One region of the Ensifer sp. ENS02 genome, then DNA from elsewhere that is predicted to be linked to it. Evidence: predicted binding sites of a transcription regulator. Region 1 holds the regulator's gene; each other region holds the start of a gene.
The links. The regulator LexA, encoded in region 1, represses DNA repair genes until DNA is damaged. The targets are predictions, from matches to a motif close to TGTTCNNNNTGTGTTCNG.
Positions count from the first base shown of each region.

Region 1 (4,137 bases):
GCCGATCCCAGGCAATATTTTAGGAATATTCACCTCTCTGCGGCAAGCGGACGCGCCCATCACATGGCGAAAGGATCTTTCGACGACTTGGTCTGGCCGCCGCCGGCAAAGGGATCGTTGTTCGGCGCATTGCCACCGGCGCCCGCAAAGGGATCGTTCGCCGCTCCCTGACCGCCATTCGGGATCAAGGCGCTCACCGCCTCCTGGCACTTGAACATCTCGCTTACCGCCTTCATCGAATCACGCAGGCTGAGGCTCGCGACGACGCGCCCCTCGAAGGCCAGCGCCAAGGTGTTTTTGCGAACGAATTCGGTAAAGAAGTCGGTGTTGGAAAAGTTGACGACAAGGGCCTTGGCTCCGGTCAGATCAACACCGAACGCAACGGCCGGCCACTGACGACCACGGTCGAGCTGCAAGGCAACATCGTATTCCCGCTGCGGCTCGATGGATTTCCATTCGGCATTGCCGATCGAAAGAAACGCCAGGTTCGTCGATCCCCGCGGATAAAAGCCGATACGAAGGATAGCGCCGGCGTCATAGCTCGTCGCCGCGTAACACGAGCCTCCCAGGGAAGGATCGGATCCCACCGTCCAGGCGTTGATCCGTTTCCAGATATTCGAACGCCCTTCTTCAGCAGACGCCGCTCCAGCCGTGAGCAACAGGCCGAGCACCACCAACGACAATCTATGCATGCAACCACCCCACTTTCCACGCAAAGTTATCTTTTTTTAGAGGCCTGTCGAGACGGTGAAGGCCCTTCCCCGCAGGGATTTTTGCGCGCCCCAGGCCCGATGCGAAAGCTGGCAGCTCCGATGCATTCTCCGCGCCGGTCCATAAAGAACGGCCGAGACGAGGTTGAGATGGAGCGGCTGGCGCAAATCAGCCACAGCCTGCGGGCAAAGAGCTGTTGAACAAGGCAGAGTGATCGCCATGCTTGCTGGACTTCGGAACGAAAGCGCGGTTCACATCGTTTACCACCCCGTAGTCCCACCCCTTCATCAAGTGGACGATCACCGTGCTTGCCGCCCTGCTTCTCGCTTCGATAGTCGCATCGCCCAATATGCCTGACGTCAAGCTCAGTGCCGCGACGGTGGATGAACTCCAGACCGATTTCGAACGGGCCGTGCCGTGCCATCAGATCGATGGACGCAATGTTTGGAAGGGCGCGCTCGCGTTCTACATCCAGTCCTTCGTTTATGACGGCGATACGCCCGTTGCGACCGATGCGGCCGACGCAGTGCTTCCGGAAGACAACAGCGCCGAAACGGTGAAGGAGTTCGAAGACGCCTGCTCGGCCTCGCAAGCGACTTAAGTCTCTCCGCGAAGAGAGCCGCGATTCGTTCGAATCACGCGCGCGACCGGCCTGCCCGGCGCTGTTTTGGGACGCAACCGTCGCCGAAAACCGCCCCGCTCCCGCAAAAGTGACCAATCGCCCCCCACAGAAGCAGCCAATTGCCTGAATTCACGGAATTTTAGGCACTTGCGGAACACATATGGAACAGATAGTGTCTGTTCTTGATTTGTTTCACGCCTCTGGAGCGACGTGCCATGCTGACCCGCAAGCAACAGGAATTGCTTCTGTTCATCCACGAACGCATGAAGGAGTCGGGCGTACCGCCGTCTTTCGATGAAATGAAGGATGCGCTCGACCTGGCGTCGAAGTCCGGCATTCACCGTTTGATCACGGCGCTCGAAGAACGCGGGTTCATTCGCCGGTTGCCGAACCGGGCGCGCGCGCTCGAAGTCATCAAGCTTCCGGAAGCCTACGCCGCCGGCCAGCAACAGCCGCGCAGAGGCTTCTCGCCGAGCGTGATCGAGGGCAGCCTCGGAAAGCCGCCGGCCGCCGCTCCTGCCACGCCGAAGCCGGCGCCGGTCGCCGAAAGCACGTCTGTTTCCGTCCCGGTGATGGGGCGCATCGCTGCCGGCGTGCCGATCTCGGCGATCCAGAACAACACTCATGACATTACCGTCCCGCTCGACATGATCGGCAGCGGCGAGCATTACGCCCTCGAAGTAAAGGGTGATTCGATGATCGAGGCCGGCATCTTCGACGGCGACACGGTGATCATCCGCAACGGCAACTCGGCCAATCCCGGCGACATCATCGTGGCGCTCGTGGACGACGAGGAAGCGACGCTGAAGCGCTTCCGTCGCAAGGGCGCGTCGATTGCGCTCGAAGCGGCCAACCCCGCCTACGAGACGCGCATTTTCGGACCGGATCGCGTGAAGATCCAGGGCAAGCTCGTCGGGCTGATCCGCCGCTACCATTGAATTCCAGGCAGAACGCCGAATCAAAAGAGCCTCGCCACTGAAAGTGGCGAGGCTCTTTCCATTTAAGGCGACCTGAAATCCAGATCGCTTATTCGTGGATCGTGTATTCGCCGAGTTCGCAGAGATCCTGCGTGTCCTCGGTCGTATCGAGGGCCGAGCCTTCCTCGAACTCGAATCGCATGTCGTATTTGCAGACGTCCCGCCCGTCGGCAATGGTGATCTCCATGCTCTCGCCGGGGTTCAGGACCTGCCGACCGAAAACATCGTCTTCCCATTCATTGACGCCGACCGGCGACGTATAGAAATTCGTCAGTACCGCGCCGGTGTTGTTCTTCAGCTGGAAAACCAGGTCGTCCGCGCGCGCCTCAATAGCGGTCGCAGCAAAACACGCCAACGCCGTCAGGATCAGTCTCTTTTTCATTGATGCCATTGCCTCCGTTCTTAATGTTGACGGACGCTACCGATGCGGTTGATCTCAGCGGAGTCATCGTTCCCCCTCTACCGAATTCACCGAAGCGATAAGATCCGACGGAGGCATAGGAGACGTGGCTTGCGCGGACGTGGGGTCGCGAATATTACCGCGCTGCCCTAAGGCAGAACGTCAAACCAAACTTAACGAGGTGAGATTTTTGGAGGCCTCGCCCGGAATTGAACCGGGGTACAAGGATTTGCAGTCCTCTGCGTCACCACTCCGCCACGAGGCCTCACAGCTCGGATAACCAAGCGTTGGCGCGGATTTAGAATGATTGCAGAAAAACCGCAAGAGGCATTTTCTGAAAAACGCGCCGTCGATTTGCAGGACGGATACTTTCCACAGAACGATCGACGATGTCCGCCGATCGTCTCCCAGCTGATCTCAGCACCAGGGCGTCGGGCGCCCTTCCCACGGCCGCACGAGCCCCTCGGAAACGAGTACACGTCCAAGAGATTGGTCACCGCGGGTGACCAGGCGCAGTTTCTCGCCGGCCTTGGCATCTGATCGCCCTCCCGCCGAGATCAGCCTGAAGTCGCCTGCATTCAGCAATTCGCGCAGGCGCTGCTTGGCGTAGAAGCCGCGCGAACGCTCCTTGTCGCAGCTTGCCTGGCGGATTCGCGGCGCATCGACATCGGCGACGTGGATCGTCTCGCCATGGAAGACGAAGGTCGCGCCATCGATCACGCAGTTGTCGTTGCGAATGCCGCAAAAATAGAACTGATCGGTACGGATGGATGCCGTCTTCACCTCTTCATTCGGCCGCACGAGAGGGGTTGGCGGCGTGACGCCGACATTCACCGACGGCACCGGGGCGGCCAGGGCAACCTTCGTCGCCGGGTTGGGCTTCGGATTCGGTTTGTGCCTATCCGCCTGCTGGGCAACGCGCTCCTGCGCTTCAGGAACCGCGCGCTGAGGCTTCGGCTTCGTTTCCGATCGCGATGCAAAGGCCATGACATCGGAAACCACCGGCCAGTGCCGCAACTCGGCGCGATGGTCGTAGACCATGACGCCGCCAAGGGTGAGCGCTGCGGCCAGATACCACGGCGCCATGCCGCCCTGTTTGCTGGTGCTTCGGCCCGAACTGCGGCGTCGACGTTTCGTAGTGGCTTTGGCCATCGGTTCCCATCCTGATTCGAGACCGCATTATGCGTTTGATGGGTTGCCGAAAAGTTTTCGAGGGCACCCCAACAGAGGGGAAGACCGCGAGGAACCGGTCATTCGCCTGCGCGGCCACGGCCCTTGTTGAGAGATTCGGAATTGGTACGTGACGGCCGCGAGGAACCGAAAACTGCCGACCGCCCTGCCTCGACAACAAGATCGTTAAATCGGCGTCCGGCTCAGGAGCCGTTCGAGGAGTTGGCCTTCCCGCGCCAGCGCGCCCACCAGACGGC
Region 1 covers NZ_JACVAO010000009.1:319,960-324,096, reverse strand. The annotation lists gene IB262_RS21165 (hypothetical protein) at 60-677, opposite strand; gene IB262_RS21160 (hypothetical protein) at 1,016-1,312, shown strand; gene lexA (transcriptional repressor LexA) at 1,549-2,271, shown strand; gene IB262_RS21150 (hypothetical protein) at 2,360-2,692, opposite strand; tRNA gene IB262_RS21145 (tRNA-Cys) at 2,902-2,975, opposite strand; gene IB262_RS21140 (thermonuclease family protein) at 3,128-3,862, opposite strand; gene IB262_RS21135 (hypothetical protein) at 4,084-4,137, opposite strand, start outside.

Region 2 (4,137 bases), on a different contig from region 1:
CGGCGGGCGCCTCGGCGCTGCGGGTCAGCATGTCCTCGGGGAGCGTCAGCACGACAGGGCCGGGGCGGCCGGACGTGGCGACCGCGAAGGCGCGGGTGACGAATTCCGGAATGCGGGCGGGATCGTCGATCTCGCCCACCCATTTGGCGACCTCGGTGAAGGCGCGGCGGTATTCGATCTCCTGGAAGGCCTCGCGCTCGCGCGCTTCGCTCTGCACCTGGCCGATGAAGAGGATCATCGGGATCGAATCCTGCTTGGCGACATGGAGGCCGGCGGAAGCGTTGGTCGCGCCAGGCCCGCGGGTCACCATGCAGATGCCGGGCTCGCCGGTCAGCCGCCCCCAGGCATCCGCCATCATCGCGGCCCCGCCTTCCTGGCGGCAGACGAGCACGTCGATGTCGGTGTCGTAGAGCGCGTCGAGCACGGCGAGATAGCTTTCCCCCGGCACGCAGGCGATGCGCTTCACCCCGTTGGCGACGAGCGCGTCAACGATGAGCTGACCTCCAGTTTTCATGATATTCCTCCCGATGGTCTTTCTTTTGTTTTCAGATGGCTTTGTTGTCAGATGGCTGGCGACACCGGAGCGACGCTCGTGTCCTTGTGCACGCGGCGCTCGCGCCAGATGATGTAGAGGCCGGAGCCGATGATGATGGCGATGCCGAGCCACTTCAGCGCGTCGGGCAGGTCGCCGAAGACGAGCCAGCCGAAGATCGTGGCCGAAACGATTTCGAGATACTGCAGCGGCGCCAGCACCGAGGCCGGGGCGGCGCGATAGGCATAGACGCCGAGCACGCCTGAAATGGTGGCGGTGACGCCGACGCCGAGCAGGTAATACCAGGTGTACCCTTCTGGCCAGACCGGATCGAAGATGCCGGAACCGGTGCCTTCGCCGAAATAAAGCAGCACGAGACAGAAGAGCGCGCCCCAGACGCCGGCGTGAAACTGCATCGACCAGGGGTCCTCATTTTGCGCGACCATGCGGGTGACGAGCAGGAAAACGGCAAGGCCAAAGGCGGCCACAACAGGCAGAAGGGCGATCCAGCCGACCTCCTGCATGCTCGGCTGGATGACGAGCAGCGCGCCGAAGAAGCCGACGCCGCAGGCGGTGTAGCGCCGCCAGCCGATCGTCTCCTTCAGGAAGATGCTGCCAAGGATCGTGAGGATGATCGGCTCGACGAAGAAGATCGCGATCGCGTCGGCGACTTCCATGACCTTCAGCGTGGTAATGAAGGAGAGCATGGTCACGACCAGCAGACCGCCGCGCAACGCGTGCAGCCCGGTCTTCTTCCAGGTGAGATCAAACAGGCTGCCGCGGAAGAGCACGATCGGCAGGATGAAGACGACCTGCAGCAGAAAGCGCACGGCGGTGATTTCGGCCGAGGGAACGGTGGCGATCGCGAGCTTGGCGAAGATGTCGATCAGCGGCGACAGAAGCACCGAGATCACCATCAGCGTCAGCCCGAAGGAGATGCGGTTGTGGTCGGCGGCGATCTTGGGAAGCGACATGTCGGCCATGATATTTCCGGTCAGCGCCGCCCTGCGACGGCGCGCAGGCACCAGGCGGCAAAGTCGGCCGTCGCCTCGTCCCGGCCGAGTTCGTTCAGTGTTTCGTGGCGCATGCCGTCATAGACGGTGACGCTAACGTCGCTGAGACCGGCGGCTTTCATCTTCGTGCCAAGCCAGCGGACGGCGTTGCCCATCTCGGTCGACGGGTCAGCGCTGCCGCCGACGAGATGAATGGGCAGGTTTTTCCGGAGCCGCGCCAGCCGGTCGGGCCGGGCGCCATCGAAGGACAGGCGGAAAAGATCGAGCCAGAGCGAGACCGTCGCATCGAAGCCGCAGAGCGGGTCGGCGGCATATTTGGCGACCTCGGCATCGTCGCGCGACAGCCAGTCGAGATCGGTCTTGCGATCCTTGATGGCGCCGCCCCACATGCCGAAGGTGAGCTTGGTCAGAAGCGGGCTCGGCACGTCAGACCCTTTGAGCGCCTTTTCGATCTTCAGGATCACCTGTCCGCCACGGCCGGCAAGGCCCGGCCGGAAGTTGGAGTTCCAGACGGCAAGCGCATCGTAGAGGCCGGGATCGGTTTCGGCGGCATTGAGCGCGATCAGTCCACCCATGGAATGGCCGAAGAGGATGACCGGCAAGCCCGGATGGGCGGTGGTCGCAATCTCCCGCACTGCCCGGATGTCCGCGAATATCTTGTCGAGGCCGTCGCGGCTTGCGAACATCCCAAGCTGGGCGTCAGGCGCCTGCGTCGCGCCGTGGCCGCGATGGTCGTGGGCATAGACATGGAAGCCGTGGCCGGCCATCGCCTCGGCAAAGCGGGCATATCGGCCGGAATGCTCGGCAAGGCCATGGCTGACGAGAAGGATGCCGCGGGCTTCTGTGGTTGCCGGAAAATGCCGCCAGCTCAAGCTGGCACCGGTCGGGCTCTGATGCGTCTTCACCTGCCCGAACATCTCTACTCCCGGAAGCAATCGACAGACCTTTGAGATTTCAAATCGATTTGCGTGGCAAAGGCAATCGCCGCTTGTTGATCGTTGCGCATGAGGTCACAAGCGATTTGACGGTGCATTACATTAGGGGTTGCAATTTTCCCGTTTTGGGCGATATTTGTTCCCGTTTTGTTTTTGCGGGAGGATATCATGGTCCGTTTTTGTAAAGCGATATCAGGTTCTGTGGCGGGCATCCTGGCAGCGCTGACGCTGTTGCTTGGTTCCGGCGCCTTTGCTGCCGGTGAAGACGCATCCAAGGGTGCTGCGCCGGCGAGTTCAACCAGCCGCACCGACTACGTACTGGCGGTCAGCTGGCAGCCCGGTTTCTGCGAGACGCGGCCGCAACGCAAGGAATGCGAGAGCCAGACGGCGGAACGCTTCGATGCCACCAACCTCTCGCTGCATGGCCTGTGGCCGCTGCGCAAGAGCTATCGCGGGGTCGCGGCAGAAGCGCGGGCAACCGACCGCAAGGGCAGCTGGCTAGAGCTGCCGAAGCTTGCCATGGCCGACGACACCGCGGCGCGGCTGCTTATCGCCATGCCCGGGGTGCAATCCGGTCTCGACCGGCACCAGTGGCTGCGAAGCGGCACCTGCCAGAGCGGCTCGGTCGACGACTATTTCTCGGTACAGCTGCGCATGCTGGAAGAGCTCAACCGCTCGGCGGTCGGGGCACTTTTCCGCCAGCGTGTGGGTGCGGAACTCGATGAGGCGGCGATCAAGCAGGCCTTCGACCAGAGTTTTGGCGCTGGAGCCGGCGACCGGGTGCGCATGCGCTGCCAGACCGTGCAGGGCCGCAGCATCATCACCGGGCTGACGATCGGGCTCACGGGCGATGTCATGAAGGCGCCGAGCCTCGGGCCGCTGATCCAGGCCGCAGGCACGACCGAGTTCAAATGCGCCAAGGGTATCGCCGATACTGCCGGTCGCGGGTAGGGCGTTTCGCCCGGTCGGCCATGGCAGCGCCTTATGGTGCGGCCTTCACCGCGCCGGCTTTAGGCGCCTTCCGGGAGAGCCTGCCGGGGGTGCCGATGGCGATGTTCGTTTTGGGATAGGGCGGGGGCGGATGCCTTTGATCATTGCCCCCTTCCTATAATTCGCCTACATAGCGGGCAAATTTCCTTATCCCTGCGGAGCATTCCCTCATGGCACGTCAGTTCATCTATCATATGGCCGGACTTAATAAGTCCTACGGCGCGAAGAAGGTTCTTGAGAACGTTCATCTGTCGTTCTACCCGGATGCCAAGATCGGTATCCTCGGCCCGAACGGCGCCGGTAAGTCGACGGTTCTGCGCATCATGGCCGGCCTCGACAAGGAATTCACCGGCGAGGCCTGGGTGGCCGAAGGTGCGACCGTCGGATACCTGCCGCAGGAGCCGCAGCTCGATCCGACGAAGACGGTGCTTGAAAACGCCATGGAAGGCGTCGCCAAGAAGAAGGCGATCGTCGACCGCTACAACGAACTGATGATGAACTATTCCGACGAGACGGCGGAAGAGGGCGCCAAGCTCCAGGATATCATCGACAGCCAGAACCTCTGGGATCTGGAAAGTCAGGTCGAAATGGCCATGGAAGCGCTGCGCTGCCCGCCGGGCGACGCGGAAGTCACCAACCTGTCGGGCGGTGAAAAGCGTCGTGTCGC
Region 2 covers NZ_JACVAO010000001.1:144,789-148,925, forward strand. The annotation lists gene IB262_RS00715 (thiamine pyrophosphate-binding protein) at 1-514, opposite strand, end outside; gene IB262_RS00720 (DMT family transporter) at 562-1,515, opposite strand; gene IB262_RS00725 (alpha/beta hydrolase) at 1,527-2,462, opposite strand; gene IB262_RS00730 (ribonuclease) at 2,649-3,431, shown strand; gene ettA (energy-dependent translational throttle protein EttA) at 3,641-4,137, shown strand, end outside.
Region 2: a site for LexA is predicted at 2,618-2,635, ahead of IB262_RS00730 (ribonuclease). Genes of this name have one in related genera too.

Region 3 (4,137 bases), on a different contig from region 1:
TCCTTTGCCGAACGCTACCTCTCGACGGTGCTGTTCGATGGCCTGGGCGGCTGATCAGGCTGGGATAACTTCTGATCGGAAAGGGCGCCCACGAGGCGCCCTTTTTTTTCCAGGCACGCCGCTATGCGGCGACGGGCAAGCGTTCCCCGGCGATCCGATAGGAAATCGCCTCGGCGAGATGGATTCGGCCGACCGTCGACGCACCATCGAGGTCCGCAAGCGTGCGCGCCACCTTCAGCACCCGGTGATAGCCGCGGGCGGAGAATTTCATCTTTTCGGCGGCGTCCCGGAGAAGCTGCAGGCCGGCCGCATCGGGTGCTGCGATCTTCTCGATCATCGAGGTTGACGCGCGGGCATTGCTTGTCAGCTCTGGATGTCCGAGGGCGGCGAAACGATCGATCTGCAGCGCCCGGGCACGGGCGACGCGACGGGCAACGACCTCACTGCTTTCGGCTGCGGCCGGCTTCAGGAGATCGGCGGCGCTGACGGCCGGCACGTCGATGCGGATATCGATGCGGTCCATCAGCGGACCAGAAATGCGCGCCTGATAGTCGGACATGCAGCGCGGTCCACGGGCGCAGCTGCGGCCGGGTTCGCCGGCCATGCCGCAGCGACAGGGGTTCATGGCCGCGACAAGCTGGATCGCGGCGGGATAGCTGACGCGGTGGTTGGCGCGGGCGATGATGCATTCGGCGGTTTCAAGCGGCTGGCGCAGCGCGTCGAGCACCTGCGGCGAGAATTCCGGAAACTCGTCGAGAAACAGTACGCCGTTGTGCGCAAGCGACGCCTCGCCGGGCTTGGCACGCAAGCCGCCACCAACCATGGCGGCCATCGTCGCGGAATGATGCGGCGTGCGGAACGGCCGCCGGTCCGAGAGCTTGCCGCCTGGAAGCTGCCCGGCGATCGAATGGATCATCGACACTTCGAGGAGCTCGGCCGGGTTGAGCGGCGGCAGGATCGACGGCAGGCGGGCAGCGAGCATCGACTTGCCCGAGCCGGGCGGGCCGACCATCAGCAGATTGTGGTTGCCGGCGGCCGCCACTTCGAGCGCCCGCTTGGCGCTTTCCTGACCCTTGATATCGGCGAGAGCGGGCAGGTTAGATGCGCCTGAGCGGATCGCGGCCTCGGGTCGCGAAAGCACCTGCGTACCGCGGAAATGGTTGGCGATTGCGATCAGGCTGCGGGGCGCCAGAATGTCGATCTCGGCCCCGGCCCAGGCCGCCTCGGGTCCGCTTTCGGCCGGGCAGATCAGCCCCTTGCCGAGCGCATTGGCGCCGATCGCGGCGGGGAGCGCGCCGGCAACGGCAGCAATGGTGCCATCGAGATTGAGCTCACCGATCACCACATAAGGCGCCAAAGCATCGCCGGGAATGGCGCCGAGGGCTGCCATCAGGCCGAGTGCGATCGCCAGGTCGAAGTGGCTGCCTTCCTTGGGAAGGTCAGCGGGCGCAAGATTGACGGTCACGCGCTTGGCCGGCAGCGCCAGACCTGAAGCATGAAGGGCGGCCTGCACCCGCTCGCGGCTTTCGGCGACGGCCTTGTCCGGCAGGCCGACGATCTGCATGCCGACCTTGCCCGGCGCGACCATCACCTGCACATCGACAGGCAGACCCTCGATACCCTGAAATGCGACCGTGCTGACGCGCGCGACCATGCTTGCCCCCCTCGCCCAGGCAGCCCAGTTATCGGGCGCCACAACCGCCCAGGGTTGCAGGCAGAAGACTTGCACGGATCGCGCACAAAAACAAGAACAATAACGGAACATTTGAGGAGGCGCGGGCCTGTACCCGGGACGTTTCGGCAAACGGCCGCGGGCGTAGGCCCGCGGCATGCGCCATCGACCCGAGATAGATCCTAGGCCGAGATCTTGATCAGGCGCGCTTGCGCTCGATCGCATCCCACAGCAGGCTCGCGACATCGGCGCCGCCGAACTTCTTCACTTCGCGGATGCCGGTCGGCGACGTCACGTTGATCTCGGTCATGTAGTCGCCGATAACGTCGATGCCGACGAAGAGGAAGCCGCGCTCCTTCAACGCAGGCGCGATGCGGGTGCAGATTTCCTTCTCACGCGCCGTCAGTTCGGTCGGCTCAGGCCGGCCACCAGCATGCATGTTGGAGCGGGCGTCGTGGTCTGCCGGAACGCGGTTGATGGCGCCGACCGGCTCGCCGTCGACGAGCAGGATGCGCTTGTCGCCCTTGCGCACCGCCGGCAGGTATTCCTGGGCGATGAAGGGCTCGCGGAACATCTGGCCGAACATTTCGAGCAGAGAGGACATGTTGCGGTCGTCGCGGGTCGAGTGGAACACGCCGGCGCCGCCGTTGCCGTAGAGCGGCTTCAGGATGATGTCGCCCATTTCCTGGCGGAAGCTGGCGATCTCAGCGGGGTCGCGGGTGATCAGTGTCTTCGGCATCAGGTCGGCGAATTCGGTGACGAAGATCTTCTCCGGCGAATTGCGCACCCAGGCGGGATCATTGACGACGAGCGTCTTCGGATGCAGGCGTTCCAAAAGGTGCGTCGAGGTAATGTAGGCCATGTCGAAGGGCGGGTCCTGGCGCAGCAGGATGACGTCCATGGTCGAAAGATCCACGCGCTCGGCTTCGCCAAGCGTGAAGTGGTCGCCCTTGACATCGCGCAGCGTCATCGGCTGCACGCTCGCATAGACCTTGCCGTCGCGCAGCGACAGCTTTTCCGGCGTATAGTGGAAGAGGCGATAGCCGCGCGACTGTGCCTCGAGGCTCATGGCGAAGGTGGAGTCGCCCGCAATGTTGATGCCCGACACATGGTCCATCTGGACCCCGACATTGACGATTTTCGCCATCTACCCATTCCCTCATGGATCACGGATAGCCGTGATCGATTTCAAAACCGCCGGAGCGAATGAGGACGGGAAAACCGCTGCCCTCTGCCGCACTGGCAAAGCCCTCGACATGTAGAATGCGGGCGGGCCTTAGGCAAGGAGAGGCGAGCCTATTCGAAGCCTTCGATCACGCAGGTGATGAGATCGTGATCCGAAAGCGGTCGGCCGGTTTCGTCAAGCGAAGGAATGATCGTGGTCTCGCCGATCTTCAGCCCGCGCGACAGGAACCAGTCGAGCTTCATCGCCCGCTCTGGCCAGCGGGTGATCAGGCTCGGCCGCGTGGTCATCACGTCGAGCGGCCCGCCATGGCGGGTAAAGCCTCTGATGGCGCTCATGGCAAACAGCCCTTCGGCCTCGAAATCGCCGCCGGCATGGTTGCCGGTGTTGAGATCGCCACCGATCATCACCGGCAGGCCGGGGAAAGTCTCGTCGAGCGCATCGATCAATTCCTTGACCTGGCGCTCTCGGTAGACGGCAGTCGTCGCACTCTCGAGATGGGTGGAGACGGCGACGAAGGGTCCGGCTTCCGTCTCGATGACGGCGCCGATCGCACAGCGCTCGCCAAGGCGCGGCTGCTCGCCATCGGTGAACCAGAGGCGTTCGCCCCATAGGCGCAACATGAAGGGCCGGGAGAACGGCACCGCAGCCATCACCGCATTGCCATGGAACCCCTTGGCGTTGAATTCGTCCTCGCAGAATTCGCGCTCCGTATCGGAGCCGAGCCCCATCTCGATGAACTCGATGCCATACGCATAGTGCATGCCGAGTGTTTCGGCGACTTCGGCGGTCGGGTGACGCTGGCCGGTGCGGGCCATGCCGTTGTCCATCTCTGAAAGGAGGACGACCGGCGCGTTTGTCGCGGCGAGATGGGCGGCGCTTTCGGCCGGAAACAGGCAGCGCTCCAGGTTCCAGGCAGCAACGGTGAACGGGAAGGCGAGCGGCGTATCGGAGGCCGGTGTGCCGCCGACCTCGACGCTGTTCATCTCCGGCCGTGCGGCCATGGCTGCGTCATGGGCGGCAATGGTGCGCACGATCTCGGCAAAGCTGGCGCGGGTTTCAAGCGAAGGAACGGCAAGCTGCTCGACGGTCTTGGAGATCACGATGCGGTCTCCAGGCGTGGCGCTGCAACCGGCGCTTCATTGGCAAACGACGTGCCGCGCTCCAGCCGCTTGCCGGTCTCGGTCGAGAAGAAGTGCAGACGGTCGACGGCGATCGTCACTGCAAGATCACCCGAAAGTGGCGTCTCCGGAGACAGCGCGATGGTGAGCGCCTGGCTCTC
Region 3 covers NZ_JACVAO010000003.1:259,450-263,586, reverse strand. The annotation lists gene cysK (cysteine synthase A) at 1-54, shown strand, start outside; gene IB262_RS08605 (YifB family Mg chelatase-like AAA ATPase) at 122-1,654, opposite strand; gene gshB (glutathione synthase) at 1,872-2,819, opposite strand; gene IB262_RS08595 (endonuclease) at 2,969-3,958, opposite strand; gene IB262_RS08590 (sn-glycerol-3-phosphate import ATP-binding protein UgpC) at 3,955-4,137, opposite strand, start outside.
Region 3: a site for LexA is predicted at 1,747-1,764, ahead of IB262_RS08605 (YifB family Mg chelatase-like AAA ATPase). Genes of this name have one in related genera too.